Regions from separate parts of the Nonomuraea sp. NPDC049637 genome, predicted to be linked through region 1. Evidence: predicted binding sites of a transcription regulator. Region 1 holds the regulator's gene; the other holds the start of a gene.
What was found. The regulator HrcA, encoded in region 1, represses chaperone genes, less so after heat shock. The targets are predictions, from matches to a motif close to TTGGCACTCTCNNNNNGAGAGTGCCAA.
Positions count from the first base shown of each region.

Region 1 (7,520 bases):
CCATCCACCCTGCCCGACGGCGATCCGGCGCCCGCCTCCGGCGAGCTGCCCGACAGCGCGCTGCGCGGGCTCGGCGAGCGCCCGTTCGGCTTCTACGTGCACGTGCCGTTCTGCGTCACCCGCTGCGGCTACTGCGATTTCAACACCTACACGGCCGCCGAGCTAGGGCCCGGCGCCTCCCACCGCGACTACGCCGACACCGTCGTGGCGGAGGTGCGGCTGGCCCGGCGCGTGCTCGGCGACGCCGACCTGCCCGTGGAGACGGTGTTCTTCGGCGGCGGCACGCCCACGCTGCTGCCTCCCGAGGACCTGGCGCGCGTCCTGGCCGCGATCGACGCCGAGTTCGGGCTGCGGCCGGGGGCGGAGGTCACCACCGAGGCCAACCCCGAGTCCGTCGACCCCGCCTACCTCGACAAACTCCGTCAGGGCGGCTTCAACCGGGTCAGCTTCGGCATGCAGAGCGCGCGTGAGCACGTGCTCCAGGTGCTCGACCGCAGGCACACGCCGGGCCGTCCGGCGCGGGCCGTGAAGGAGGCGCGGGCGGCCGGGTTCGAGCACGTCAACCTCGACCTGATCTACAGCACGCCGGGGGAGTCCGACGACGACTGGCGGGCCTCGCTGGCCGCCGCGATCGAGGCCGGGCCCGACCACGTGTCGGCGTACTCGCTGATCGTGGAGGAGGGCACCAGGCTCGCGGCCCGCATCCGGCGCGGCGAGCTGCCGATGCCCGACGACGACGTCGCCGCCGACCGTTACCTGATCGCCGAGGAGATGCTGGCCGAGGCCGGTTTCTCCTGGTACGAGGTGTCCAACTGGGCCACCTCCGAGCAGGCCCGCTGCCGGCACAACCTGCTCTACTGGACCGGCGGCGACTGGTGGGCCGCCGGCCCCGGCGCCCACAGCCACGTCGGCGGCACCCGCTGGTGGAACGTCAAGCACCCGGCCGCCTACGCCCAGCGCCTGGCGGCGGGCGCCTCGCCCGCGCACGCGCGCGAGGTGCTCACCGGCGACGACCGGGCCGCCGAGCGGCTGATGCTGGAGCTGCGGCTGGTCTCCGGCTACCCGCTCGCGGAGGTCGCGCCCGGCGCGCGCACGTCCGTGGCGAGCGCGCTGGCCCGCGGGCTGCTGGAGCCGGAGCCGTTCAGGGCGGGCCGGATGGTGCTCACCCTCAAGGGGCGGCTGCTGGCCGACGCCCTGATCACCGAGCTCATGTGACCAGGCGGATGGCGAACGGGTAGCGGTAGTTCTCGCCGCGGTTGGTGGCGATGGCCGCCTGGACGTGGAAGATCAGCGACACGATCCATATGATCGGGAACAGCAGCAGGCCGACCAGCACGATCGACAGCACCATCGCCACCGCGTAGCCGATGAACATCGTGATCTGGAAGTTCAGCGCCTCGGCCGCCTGGTCCCTGACATAGGGGGACTCGTCCTTCTTCATCAGGTAGATGACCAGCGGGCCGATCCACGAGACGAGCAGGCCCAGCAGGTGGGCGAGCATGGCCATCGTGGTGTCGTCGCTGCCGCGGCGCGGGCCGAACCGGCCGGGCACGTACGGCCCGGCGGGGTGGCCGTAGCCCTGCTGCCCGTGGCCCGGAGCTTGTCCGTAACCGGGCGGCTGGCCGTAGCCGGGCGGCGGGGGCACGTAGCGGGGCGGCGGAGGCATGGGGCCCGGGTGCGGGCCGGGCCCGCTCGGCGGCTGCCGCCCGTAGTCCGGCTGGGAACCCGGCTGCTGCCCGTAGCCGAGCTGGGGGCCGGAGCCCTGGTCGCGGGGCGCGTCATAAGGCGGCACGTCAGAAGGCGGCACGTCAGAACGCGGGACGTCGGGGGTTGGGTCGTCGGCGGGCGGCGGGTCCTGGCTCATGATGCCTCCGTAACGAAGTCGATCAGTTCCTCGACCCGGCCGAGCAGCTCCGGCTCCAGGTCGGTGTAGGACGAGACGGCGCCCAGAATGCGCCGCCAGGCGTCCGCGGGCTCCATGCGCCAGCCCAGTGCGGCGAGCACGCCCTCCTTCCACGGCACCCCGCGCGGCACGTCGGGCCAGCCCGGGATGCGCAGCACGGACGGTTTGACCGCCTGCCAGATGTCGATGTACGGGTGACCCACGACGAGCACGTGCGGCGAGGTGATCCGGGCCGCGATCCGGCTCTCCTTCGACCCCGGCACCAGATGGTCGACCAGCACGCCGAGCCTGCGGCCCGGCTCGGGGGCGAACTCGGCCACGATGGCGGGCAGGTCGTCGACGCCCTCCAGGTACTCGACGACGACCCCCTCGACCCGCAGGTCGTGGCCCCAGATCTTCTCCACGAGCGCGGCGTCGTGCACGCCCTCGACGTAGATCCGGCTCTCCTTGGCGACCCGCGCCCGCAGCCCCTCCACGGCGATGGACCCGGACGCGCTGCGCCTGGGCCCCGCAGCCGCAGCCGCAGCCGCAGCCGCGGCCGCCGGGCGCACCAGCGTCACGGGCCTGCCCTCCAGCAGGAACGCGGCCGGCGCCAGCGGGAACAGGCGGCGTTTGCCGAACCGGTCCTCAAGGGTGACGGCCTCCTTGTCGCAGGCCACCACGGCGCCGCAGAAGCCGCTGTCGGCGTCCTCCACGACCAGGTCGAGTTCGGCGGGCACCTTCGGGATCTTGCCCTTGCCCGGCCGCCGCCAATTACCCGCCAGCACATCACCCTCGTACACACGGGGACCGTAGCAAATCACCCGCTGACCGCAAGGCGCTTACGCGCGCCGCTGCGCCGGACGAGCACGACGACCGTGCCGATGATGCCGATGAGCAGGCCGGCGCCGGGGAACAGGAACAGCGCCGCCACCCCGCCGAACAGGCCGCCCGCCGCGGAGAGCACGTCCCGGCCCACGCCGAAGCGGGCCGACGACTCCTCCTGCGTGGCGCAGGTCAGCTGGTAGTCGCCCTTGGCGGGGGCGTTGACGGCGAGGATCTCCTGCCAGGTCGTGCCGCCGGCGCTGAGCGTCTGGGTGCCGGAGACCTTGACCAGCCTGGCCTGGGCCGGGCCGCCGGAGATCTCGCACTGGTAGTTGACCCGCGTGTCGGTGGCGATGTAGACGGCCGGGCGCTTGGCGGGGTCGATCGCGACCTTCACGCTTTCGCCCGACGCGAACGTGGTCGTCGGGGCCATGTCCGTGACGCTGCTCAGCACGCCGCCGGCGAACACGACCACGCCCACGACGCCCAGCACCACGGCGACCGCCCACACGATGGCGATCCACCACAGGCGCGGCTTGATCGCTTTGCCGTCGATCCTGGCCGGGAACTGCGGCTGCTGGCCGTACTGGTTGTGGGGGCCGTACTGGTTCGGCTGGGCGTACTGGTCGGACTGGGCGTACGGGTTCTGCTGGCCGTACTGGTTCTGCTGACCGTACTGGGGCGGGGGGCCGTACGGGGCGGACGGCTGTTGCTGCTGGTAGGGCGGCTGGCCGTGCTGCTGCGGCTGGTACGGCGGCTGGGCGTGCTGGTTCTGCTGACCGTAGTAGGGACCCTGCCCCTGGGGCGGTCCGTACTGCGGGGGCTGGGAATTGTCGGTCATGCGGCAAGTGTGAGGCCTGTCGCTTGTAAGTCGCTAGCAACAGGATGGGACCTGGTGTTATCGCACCTTGTGGGCGAGAGCCGTACACTTGGCACTCGGGAACACGGAGTGCTAGACCTGTCGTTTCCCTGTTAGGCAGAGGCAGGAGGTGAGCACGTGCTCGACGAACGGAAGCTTGCGGTGCTCCGCGCCATTGTCGAAGACTACGTGTCCACCAACGAACCGGTGGGCTCCAAGGCGCTGGCAGAGCGTCACAACCTCAAGGTCTCCCCGGCAACGGTCAGGAACGACATGGCCGCTCTGGAGGAGGAGGGCTACATCACCCAGCCGCACACCAGCGCGGGCCGCGTGCCGACGGACAAGGGCTACCGCCTGTTCGTCGACCGGCTCTCGCAGGTCAAGCCCCTGTCGGGGGCCGAGCGGCGGGCGATCGAGACCTTCCTCGCCGGCGCGGTCGACCTCGACGACGTGGTCTTCCGCACCGTGCGGCTGCTCGCGCAGCTCACCCGGCAGGTCGCGGTCGTGCAGTATCCGACGCTGACCCGTTCCACGGTCAGGCACGTCGAGCTGGTCCCGCTCAACGACCGGCGGGTCATGCTCGTGCTGATCACCAACACCGGGCGCGTCGAGCAGCGCGTGATCGAGCTGCCCGAGGTGGTGGAGGACGACCGCATCGCCCATCTGCGCGCGGTGCTCAACTCCTGCCTCGACGGCTGCGGGCTGAGTAACGTCCCCGAACTGGTCGCCGACCTGCCCGAGCGGCTGCCCGCCGAGGACCGGCCCGCCGTGGCCACGATCCTGTCGGTGCTGCTCGAAACCCTCGTCGAACGCCATGACGAGAAGATCGTGTTCGCCGGCGCGGCCAATCTCGCGGGCGCCGACTTCGCCACCGGCCTGCGCGACGTGCTGGAGGCGCTGGAGGAGCAGGTCGTGCTCATGCGGTTGCTCGGCGAGACATCCACAGACACCCCGTCCGCGCTCACCGTGCGCATCGGCTCGGAAAACCCCTACCTTCGCGGCACGTCCATCGTCGCAACCGGATACGGTTCTGGCGACAACCAACTGGCCCGGCTCGGCGTGCTGGGTCCCACGAGGATGGACTACCCCGTGACGATGGGCGCCGTACGCGCGGTGGCACGCTACGTCAGCCAGATCCTGGCTGCATCTTAAGAGGTCGATAAGTGGCAAACAGCGACTACTACGCCACCCTCGGGGTGCGCCGTGACGCCAGTCAGGACGAGATCAAGAAGGCCTACCGCCGCCTCGCCCGCGAGCTGCACCCCGACGTGAACCCCGATCCTGAGACCCAGGAGCGGTTCAAGGAGATCACGCAGGCCTACGAGGTGCTGTCCGACCCGAACAAGCGCCAGATGTACGACCTGGGCGGCGATCCCTTCGGCGGCGGCGCGGGTGCGGGAGCGGGCGCCGGCGGCTTCGGCGCGGGTTTCCCCTTCAGCGACATCATGGACGCCTTCTTCGGCACCGCGGGCGGCACCCGCGGGCCGCGCTCGCGCGCCAGGAGGGGCCGCAACGCCACCATCCGGGTCGAGCTCGACCTGCGCGAGACGGCGTTCGGCACCACCCGCGAGCTGGTCGTGGACACCGCCGTGCTGTGCGAGGTGTGCCACGGCGCCGGCGCGGCCCCCGGCACCCACCCCGACACCTGCGACATGTGCAACGGGCGCGGCGAGATCTCCCAGGTCACCCGCTCGTTCCTGGGCCAGGTCATGACCTCGCGGCCGTGCCCCCAGTGCGGCGGCTTCGGCAGCATCATCCGCCACCCCTGCCAGGAGTGCTCAGGCGACGGCCGGGTTCGCACCCGCCGTACGATCAAGGTTCGCATCCCCGCGGGCGTCGAGGACGGCACCCACATCCAGCTCGCCGGCGAGGGCGAGGTCGGCCCCGGCGGCGGCCCGCCCGGAGACCTCTTCCTGGAGATCGTCGAGCGCGCGCACGAGATCTTCGAGCGGCGCGGCGACGACCTCCACTGCACGGTCCAGATCCCGATGACGGCCGCCGCGCTCGGCACGATCCTCGCCGTCGAGACGCTCGACGGCTCCGAGGAGATCGACGTGCGCCCCGGCACCCAGTCCGGCCAGGTCATCACCATGTACGGGCGCGGCGTGCAGCGGCTCAACGAGTCCGGCAGGGGCGACCTGCTCATCCACGTCAACGTCGAGACCCCGATGCGGCTCGACCAGACGCAGGAGGACCTGCTGCGCGAGCTGTCCAGGCTGCGCGGCGAGGAGCGGCCGCCGGGCAAGTTCGCCCCCGGCCAGCAGGGTTTCTTCTCCCGCCTGCGTGACGCCTTCAACGGCAGGTGACGATCACCCGTGACCGTCCCCGTGTTCCTCGCCGAGGACCTCGTCGGCGCCGAGCTCACGCTCGACGGCCCTGAGGGGCGGCACGCGGCCTCCGTGCGGCGCCTGCGCGCCGGCGAGCGGGTCGACCTGACCAACGGCGCGGGCGACGTCGCCGAGTGCGTGGTGCGCGAGGTGTTCAAGGACGCGCTCGCGCTCGACGTGCTCGCCCGCTACACCGTCGAGCCGCCCGCGCGGCGGCTGGTGGTCGTCCAGGGGCTGCCCAAGGGCGACCGGGGCGAGCTTGCCGTCGAGATGATGACCGAGGTGGGGGTCGACGTGATCGTGCCCTGGGCCGCCTCGCGCAGCATCACGCAGTGGAAGGGCGACAAGATCGCCAAGGCGCTGGGCCGGTGGCGCTCGACGGCCCGCGAGGCCGGCAAGCAGGCGCGCCGGTTCCACCTGCCGCAGGTGGCCGACCTCGCCTCCACCGCCCAGGTCGAGGGGCTGCTGGCCGACGCGGCGCTGGGGCTCGTGCTGCACGAGGAGGCCGCCGAGCCGCTGTCGAAGGTGGCGCTGCCGCCCGGCGGCGACATCGTCGTCGTCGTGGGGCCCGAGGGCGGGGTCTCGGAGGAGGAGCTGCGCAGGTTCGCCGCGGCCAAGGCGGTGCCCGTGCTGCTCGGGCCCACCGTGCTGCGGACCTCCACGGCGGGGGTGGCGGCGGCGGCCGTGCTGCTCGCGCGCACCGAGCGCTGGTGATCCCGGCTCAGGGTGTGGTGTGCGGCACGTCCACCAGCGGGCTGCTCAGGTCGCTCGGGCCGGTGGGCGGGTCGTCCGGCGGGCACTCGTCGGAGGGGCACGACGTCGGCGTGTCGGTCGTCTCCGGCGGGGTCGGCGTGGGGGTCGGCGTGATCTCGGGGCACTCCTGGCCGACGGCGGGCTCGCCGCTCGGGCAGGGCGTCGAGGACGGCGTCGGCGACGGCGTGGGCTGCCTGGTCGACCTGGCCGTCTCCGAGGGCCGGTGGGTCTCGCTGTGGCTCGGCGGCACGACCACCGCGGGCGGCGGCTCGGCGCTGTGACTGCCGGGCCTGGGCGGCGTGGACAGCCTGGTCGAGGAGTTGCCGGGGGTGGTGGTCGAGTTGTCCACCACCTTGACGGGCGTCTCGAAGATCTGGGAGCGCAGCCCGGGAACGACCATCACGATCGTCCCCGCCACCAGCACGGCGCTGACCGCCGCCGCGCCCGCACGCCACCAGAACAGGTTACGGACGCCGCGCCGCTCGATGCGGGCGCGGATGATCTGCAGTCCTTCCGGCGAGGGCACGACCGCGTCCGCCTCCGCGCGGAGCGCACGGCGCAGGACGTCGCCGTACTCGTCGGGGGGCTGGGTCATGACATCTTCTCCAGGACGGACCGCAACGCGGCCATTCCACGGGCGGTGTGGCTCTTGACCGCGCCCTTGCTGATGCCCATGGCGTGGGCGATCTCAGCTTCGGACAGATCTCCGTAATAACGCAGAACCAGTGCTTCTCTCTGTCGGGTCGGCAGGGCGCGTAACGCCTCGATGACGGCGGAGCGTTCCAGCTCGCCGATCGCGCCGTTCTCGGCGCTCGGGGCGTCCGGCAGGCCCTTGGGTGCGTATTTCTCGACGACCGCGCGGTGACGCAGCACG
Region 1 is NZ_JBFAOM010000042.1:67,076-74,595, forward strand. Features, by position in the region: gene hemW (radical SAM family heme chaperone HemW) at 1-1,215, shown strand, start outside; gene AB0J71_RS38950 (DUF4870 domain-containing protein) at 1,208-1,864, opposite strand; gene AB0J71_RS38955 (DUF3097 domain-containing protein) at 1,861-2,685, opposite strand; gene AB0J71_RS38960 (DUF456 domain-containing protein) at 2,703-3,548, opposite strand; gene hrcA (heat-inducible transcriptional repressor HrcA) at 3,705-4,718, shown strand; gene dnaJ (molecular chaperone DnaJ) at 4,730-5,872, shown strand; gene AB0J71_RS38975 (16S rRNA (uracil(1498)-N(3))-methyltransferase) at 5,882-6,607, shown strand; gene AB0J71_RS38980 (hypothetical protein) at 6,615-7,241, opposite strand; gene AB0J71_RS38985 (SigE family RNA polymerase sigma factor) at 7,238-7,520, opposite strand, start outside.

Region 2 (7,520 bases), on a different contig from region 1:
AAGCGGCCCTCGCTGCGCACGGCGGTCTCGGCCAGGCGCTGGTCGGTGGCCGAGGCGCGGTCGTCGAGCGCGCTCAGGCGGCCGTCGAGGGCGTCGAAGCGGTCGTCGTGGCGGACGAGGTGGCCGTCGATGGTGCCCATGCGCTTGCCGAGGCCGCCGAGCTGGCCGTCGACCGAGGTGAGGCGCTTGTCGACGCCGCTGATGCGGCCGTCGACGCCGTCGAGCCTGGTGTCGATGTCGGCCAGGCACTCGTCGGCCGACTCCAGCCGGCTGTCGAACCCGGTGAGCCGGGTGTCGAGCCCCATGAGCCGGCCCTCGACCCGGTCGAGCCGGGAGTCGACGCCGTCGAGCCGCCCGCTGAGCCGCAGCTCGCTCTCCCCGAGCTGGACGGCGAGGTGCTGGTCGGCCTCGTCGAGGCGGGCGGTGAGGCGCTGCTCGACGTCGGCCAGCCGGACCGTGAGCCGCTGGTCGCCCTCGTCGAGCTTGGCGGCCAGGCGCTCGTCGGCGCGGTCGAGCCGTTCGTTCAGGCGCCGGGTCAGCCGCTCGTCGGTCTCGTCGAGGCGGCCGGCCAGGCGTTTGTCGGCCTCGTCGAGGCGGGCGGCGATGTGCAGGTCGGTGTCGTCGAGGCGGCCGGTCAGGCGCTGCTCGGCCGCGTCAATCTTGACGGCGACCTGCTGCGACGTGGCCGCGACGCTCTCGGCCAGCTCGCCGACCACGCTCTCGACCCGCTCGGCGCGGCCCGACAGGTCGGCCACCGACTTGTCCAGCCGGGTGAAGCGGCTGGCCGCGGCCTCCATGCTGGAGTTGAGCTGCGTCAGTTTGGCGGCGAAGCCGGACATGTTCTGGGTGATGCCGTCGGTGGTGTCGAGCACCGACTGCAGGCGTTTGAGCGCCTCGTCGACCGCCTCGCCCACGGTGCCCAGGTCCGCCCACAGGCTCGGCAACTCGGCCACCGGCGCGACCCGGGCGTCGACGTGGCCGATCTTCTCCCCGACCGCGTCGACGTGGTCGCGCACGGCCTCGACGTGCTGGGCCAGGCCCTCCGCCCACATCGGCGGCTTGGCGGTGATGTCGTCGAGCCGCCCGCTCACCGCCTCAAGGGTGCCGCTCAGGCCGCCGAGCTCGCGTTCGCGCACCTCGCGCAGCAGCCACTCCATGCCTTCAAGACGCTGGCGGATCTCGTCGAGCACGGCTCCCTGGGTGCGCTGCTCGTAGACATGGTCCTGGGCGGCGCGCGCGAGGAGGTCTCGCATCCTCTCGGAGATGGCGGACTGGCCGCCTGCCTGAAGAAGGGTGGTGTGGTTGGAATGGTCCACCGAAAGGCTCCTTCGCTCGCCGACGGTCTGCCGCGCAGCGGTGGGATAGGTCCGGTTTGCAGATGAAAGGGCGAGTACGCGGGTTACCGCATAAGGGGGAGAACTCCCGCCCGTCCACCTTAGCCTTTCGATCAAGGTCAGGCGGCGTCGAAGTGAAAGATCGTATTTAGCGGAAGAATGCCCGCTTTGGATTGTTCAGGCAGGTGGGAGGGGGTTGCAGATGATAACTGAAGGCTTATCGAGAATGCGGGTCAGGATAATGACGACGGCGTTCTCGCCGGAAAGGCGGAGATCGGCGCGCAGGCGTTCGATGTCGATCGCCGACGCGCGTTTCTTGATGGTGACATTTCCGATCCAGCGTTCACGGAGAGCGGCGCGCAGCTTTTTCAGCGAGAACGGCATGACCTCGTCCACCTCGTACCCGGAGGCCCAGGGCGTGTGGCTGGGCTCGTCGGCGGTGATGTAGGCGATCATGGGGTCGGGCAGGCGTCCGCCGATCAGCTCGGCCACCTCGCCCACGAGGTGGGCCCGGATCGCGGCGCCGTCGGGCTCGTAGACGTAGCGGCCCATCGGGCCGACCGGCGCCTGGACCCCGGTGGCGGCCAGCGTGTGGCCGCCGGGCAGCAGGGTGGCGCGCCGGACGGGGCCGACCTGGGGGCCGGTCCAGAGGGTGGCCTCCTTGACCTCGCCCTTGTAGGAGACCCATTCGGCCTCCGCCCCCTCGGGGATGAACTCGTACGGGATGCCGGGGGCGACCTTGAGGCAGGCCCGCGGCGCCCGCGCGACCAGGTCGAGCACGACCGGCCAGGGCGGCGAGTAGGCCATGGGGTCGAACGTGCGGCCCTTGCCGCTGCGCCGGGCCGGGTCGGCGAACAGCGCGTCGTACTCCTCGGGCCGGACCAGCGCCGCGTCGCCCACCCGCACGCGCACCCGGTCGGCCAGCCCGAGCGCGTCGGCGTTGGCGCTTGCCACGGCGACCGTCAGCGGGTCGAGGTCGACGGCGTCGACCTCGCAACCGGCGCGGGCGAGCGCCAGGAGGTCGCCGCCGACCCCGCAGCAGGCGTCGATCACCCGCCCGGCGCCCATGCGCCGGGCGCGGTGGTCGGCGACCTCCCGGCGGGTGGACTGCTCCAGGCCGTGCGGGGTGAAGTACATGACCGCGGCGTCCGCGCCGAACTTCGCCGCGGCGCGCTCGCGCAGCGCCGCCTGCGTCAGCGCGGCGGAGGTGAGCGCCGCGTCGTAGGTGCGGCGCAGCCTGGTCGCCGCCGCGACCGGATCGGTCCCGGCCAGCTCCGCGGCCTCGGCGAGCGCCCGCTGCCCGCGCGGGGTCAGCAGCTCGCCGAAGGCGTCGAGATCCATGTACGCACTCCGCTCACAACTCAGGGTCGCTCACGACCAGGGGCCACTCGCGATCCGGACCGCTCGTGATCCGGGGCCCGCTCACGACTCGGGCTCGCTCACAGGGAGGTGTCGCCCAGGGAGACCAGCAGGCTGCGCAGCAGCCCGGCCAGGGCCTCGCGCTCGCCCCCGGACAGCCCGGCGAGCAGCCGCTCCTCGTTGGCGGCGTGCAGGACGAGCATCTCGTCGGCGACCCTCCTGCCCTCGTCGGTGAGGGCGACCAGCGTCATGCGCCGGTTGTTCGGCGCCGGCCAGCGGTGGACCAGGCCGCGCCGGACCAGGTGGTCCATCCGGTTGGTGAGCGCGCCGGGGCTGACCATGGCCGAGGCGGACAGGTCCTTCATGCACATGGCGTCGGCGCCGCTGCGCAGCAGCGTGGCCAGCATGTCGAACTCCCACGCCTCCAGCCCGTGCTCGGCCAGGAAGTCCTTCACGCCGCGCTCCAGCAGGCGCGAGGCGCGCGAGACCCGGCCGATCACGCCCATCGGGGACACGTCGACGTCGGGCCGTGTCCGCGCCCACTGTCCGAGAATCACGTCCACCGCGTCATCCACGGGGATCACCCTACCAAAGCTTCGATGTTGAAATGTTCGGCATCGTGCGGTACTGTCCACGACGTCGAAATGTTCAACGTAGAAGTTTTCGAGGTAGGTTCATCATGAAGGTGCTGGTGCTGGGCGCGACGGGGTACATCGGCGGCGCGGTGGTCGAGCGGCTGGCCGAGCAGGGGCACGAGGTGGCCGTCCTGGTGCGGCCCGCCGCCGACGGGTCCCGGCGCGTGCCGGGCGTGGCGGACGAGCGTCACGGAGACCTGGCCGACGTCGCGGGGCTGGCCGCCGCGATCACCCCGGACATCGACGCCATCGTGGTCGCCGCCCAGCTCGGCGGCGACAAGGAGGCCGACCTCGCCGCGATCGGCGTGCTCGCCGCGTCGGGCCGGAAGGTCGTCTTCACCAGCGGCGTGTGGGTGCTCGGCGCCACCGCCGACGGGCACGAGGAAAGCCCGGCCGACCCGATTCCGCTCGTGGCGTACCGGCACGAGATCGAGCAGCTGGTCATCGACGGCGGCGGCTCGGTGATCCGGCCCGCCGTCGTCCACGGGCGCGGCGGCGGCATTCCCGCCATGATGCGCGCGCAGGCCGCCGAGCGCGGCGCCGGCGTCTACGTCACCGACGGCGGCGAGCCGCACACCTGGACGTTCGTGCACGTCGACGACCTGGCCGACCTCGTCGTGGCCGTCCTGGAGAGGGGCGGCGCCCGCGTCTACCACGGCATCAGCGAGGAGGCCGTGCCGGTCGCCGAGGTGGCCGAGGCGGCGGCCCGGTCCGCGGGCGTCAAGCCGCAGGCCGAGCCCTGGCCGCAGGCCGAGGCGGCCCAGGTGCTGGGGGCCGGCTTCGCCGAGGCCCTGGCGCTCGGCCAGCGCATCAGCGCGACACGCACGCGCGCCGAACTCGGCTGGAACCCCTCCCGGCCCGGCGTCGTCGCCGATCTGACCGAGGGTTCCTACGTCTGATCGCTGTGAGCAGACGCGTTCGTGTTGACTGTCAAGGCCCTCTTGCATATGTTTCCTGTTGGCACTCTCACCTTGAGAGTGCCAACGTGCGACGAGGCAGGTCTGACACCCGCGACGGCAGGCCCCGCTGGTCGCCTCTTCTAGATCATTCAAATCTGAAGGGGAGGTCCGATCGTGACGACCGCCACCAAGGTTCCCGTTAAGCCGCTCGGCGACCGCATCGTGGTTCAGCCGCTTGAGGCAGAGCAGACCACCGCTTCCGGTCTGGTCATCCCGGACACCGCCAAGGAGAAGCCGCAGGAGGGCAAGGTCCTCGCGGTGGGCCCCGGCAACTGGGATGAGGACGGCGACAAGCGTATTCCGCTCGACGTCTCCGAGGGCGACGTCGTCCTCTACAGCAAGTACGGCGGCACCGAGGTCAAGTACGGCGGCGAGGAGTACCTCGTGCTCTCCGCCCGCGACGTTCTCGCGATCATCGAGAAGTAAGCCGGTTGTGTCGAGCCCCGGGCGCTCTTGAGGGCCCGGGGCTTTCGACGCCAGGAGAGGACTTTCAGCATGGCGAAGATCCTGCAGTTCGACGAGGACGCCCGTCGCGCGCTTGAGCGCGGTGTCAACGCCCTCGCGGACGCCGTGAAGGTAACCCTCGGCCCGCGTGGCCGTAACGTCGTCATCGACAAGAAGTTCGGTGCGCCGACGATCACGAACGACGGTGTGACCATCGCTCGTGAGATCGAGCTGGAGGAGCGCTACGAGAACCTCGGCGCCCAGCTCGCCAAGGAAGTTGCCACCAAGACCAACGACATCGCGGGCGACGGCACCACCACCGCCACCGTGCTGGCCCAGGCCATGGTCCGCGAGGGCCTGCGCAACGTGGCCGCCGGCGCCTCGCCGCTGTCGCTCAAGCGTGGCATCGACAAGGCCGCCAAGGAGATCAGCGACCGGCTGCTGGCCAGCGCGCGCGAGGTGGGCGACAAGAAGGAGATCGCCAACGTCGCCACCATCTCCGCCCAGGACGCCAAGATCGGCGAGCTGATCGCCGAGGCGTTCGACAAGGTGGGCAAGGACGGTGTCCTCACCGTCGAAGAGTCCAACGCCATGGGCATGGAGCTCGAGTTCACCGAGGGCATGCAGTTCGACAAGGGCTACCTGTCGGCCTACATGGTGACCGACCCCGAGCGCATGGAGTCCGTCCTGGAGGACGCGTACATCCTGCTCACCCAGGGCAAGATCTCCTCCATCGCCGACTTCCTGCCGCTGCTGGAGAAGGTCGCCCAGACCAAGAAGCCGCTGCTCGTGGTCGCCGAGGACGTCGAGGGCGAGGCCCTGGCCGTCCTGGTCACCAACAAGATCCGCGGCACCTTCACCTCCGTGGCCGTCAAGGCCCCGGGCTTCGGCGACCGCCGCAAGGCGATGCTCCAGGACATGGCGATCCTCACCGGCGGCCAGGTCGTCAGCGAAGAGGTCGGCCTCAAGCTGGAGCACGTCGGTCTCGAGGTGCTCGGCACGGCCCGCCGCGTCGTCGTCACCAAGGACGCCACGACCATCGTCGACGGCGCCGGCGACCAGCAGGCGATCGAGGACCGCGTCAAGGAGATCAAGATTGCCATCGAGCAGTCCGACTCCGACTGGGACCGCGAGAAGCTGCAGGAGCGCCTGGCCAAGCTCGCCGGCGGTGTGTGCGTGCTGCGCGTCGGCGCCGCCACCGAGGTGGAGCTGAAGGAGAAGAAGCACCGCCTCGAGGACGCGATCTCCGCGACCCGCGCCGCGATCGAGGAGGGCATCGTCTCCGGCGGTGGCTCGGCCCTCATCCACGTGGGCAAGGAGCTCGACGACCTCGGCCTGACCGGCGACGAGGCCACCGGTGTCGGCGTCGTGCGCCGCGCGCTGGTCGAGCCGGCCCGCTGGATCGCCGAGAACGCCGGCCTGGAGGGCTACGTGGTGACCCACAAGGTCGCCGAGCTGCCCGCCGGCCAGGGCCTCAACGCCGCCACCGGCGAGTACGTCGACCTGATCGCCCAGGGTGTCATCGACCCCGTCAAGGTGACCCGGTCCGCGGTGCAGAACGCGGCTTCGATCGCGGGCATGCTCCTGACGACCGAGGCGCTCGTGGTGGACAAGCCCGAGGAGGAGGCTCCGGCCGCCGGCCAGGGCCACGGCCACGGTCACGGCCACTGACCCGCCTGTTTCCCCCGCGCCCGTACGGCCCGCCCCGGTTCCCTCCGGCGCGGGCCGTCGGCTTTCCATGGCCCGTCCCTGGCCTGGTGGATTCGGCCTGGTCGGCGGCCGACCCGGCGATGGTGTGCACTTTCGGTGTCTTCGTATGCCGACCAGGTCGCTCGAAGGATGTCCAAGCACGGGCGCTTTCGGCGATCTTCATGGCATCCTTTCGGGATATGCCACCGTTTCCGCCCGCGTTGGTCGAGCTGTCCACAGCGCAGTTCGTCCTCCGGCCGCCCAGTACGGCGGACGCTCCGGAGGTCCTGCGCCTTGCCAGGGACCCGGACGTGCTTCTCTGGAACCCCCGCTGCCGCATCGAGGACGAGGCCGGAGCCGTTGCGGACTGCCTCAAGGGCGCCGACTGGTCAGACGGAACGCACGCCACGTTCTCGATCCTCGACGCCGAGTCCGGGCGTTAGGTCGGCAACATCGCGTTGCACGGGCTTGACCTGGAGAACGCCCAGGCCCGGATCGGATACCGGATCGCGCCTTGGGCGCGCGGCCGAGGCGCCGCCACCGCATCCGTCCAGGCAGTCACGACATGGGCGATGACCACGCTGCAGCTCGCCCGGATCGTCCTCACGCATGCCGTCGAGAATCACGCCTCGTGCCGGGTGGCGCAGAAGTCGGGGTTCGTGCTGGAAGGCGTGATGCGATCAGCGAAGAGGTTCGGGGACGGCCGGCTTCATGATGAACACCTTCATGCTTGCCTGGCCACGGATCTGGCCTCCTGAGCATCCCTCACACCCCCGCCTCCCGGGTCGGAAAGCGGGGTCGAGGTGGGTGTGCCAGGGGCTCGGCGAGCCACCTCTGCCGGGGTGTCCCTGTTGAGCGCCTTGCGGGGGGCTGGCGTTCAGCTCGGCGGCCACAGCGTCGAGCTGGTCGCGAGTGTGGGCTGACAGGTCGGCGCCCTTGGGGACGTCCTGAGGTGGCAGGCCGTTGAGCCGCGTTGCTGTGGGCTGACCGGATCGCCCAGGTACGGGCATGTCGGTGGCGACCGTTGAACTCGTGGTGCCGCCCATCTCGGGGCCCTGATGCCAGGTTCGGGAGCGCCCAAGATGTGCGTCGTGCATGCT
Region 2 is NZ_JBFAOM010000012.1:175,190-182,709, reverse strand. Features, by position in the region: gene AB0J71_RS19170 (hypothetical protein) at 1-1,253, opposite strand, end outside; gene AB0J71_RS19165 (class I SAM-dependent methyltransferase) at 1,512-2,675, opposite strand; gene AB0J71_RS19160 (MarR family transcriptional regulator) at 2,774-3,268, opposite strand; gene AB0J71_RS19155 (NAD-dependent epimerase/dehydratase family protein) at 3,373-4,227, shown strand; gene groES (co-chaperone GroES) at 4,399-4,713, shown strand; gene groL (chaperonin GroEL) at 4,783-6,402, shown strand; gene AB0J71_RS19140 (hypothetical protein) at 6,621-6,863, shown strand; gene AB0J71_RS19135 (GNAT family protein) at 6,873-7,178, shown strand; partial or broken gene AB0J71_RS19130 (hypothetical protein) at 7,145-7,385, opposite strand.
Region 2: groES (co-chaperone GroES) is a predicted target of HrcA. The motif match lies at 4,286-4,312, and genes of this name have one in related genera.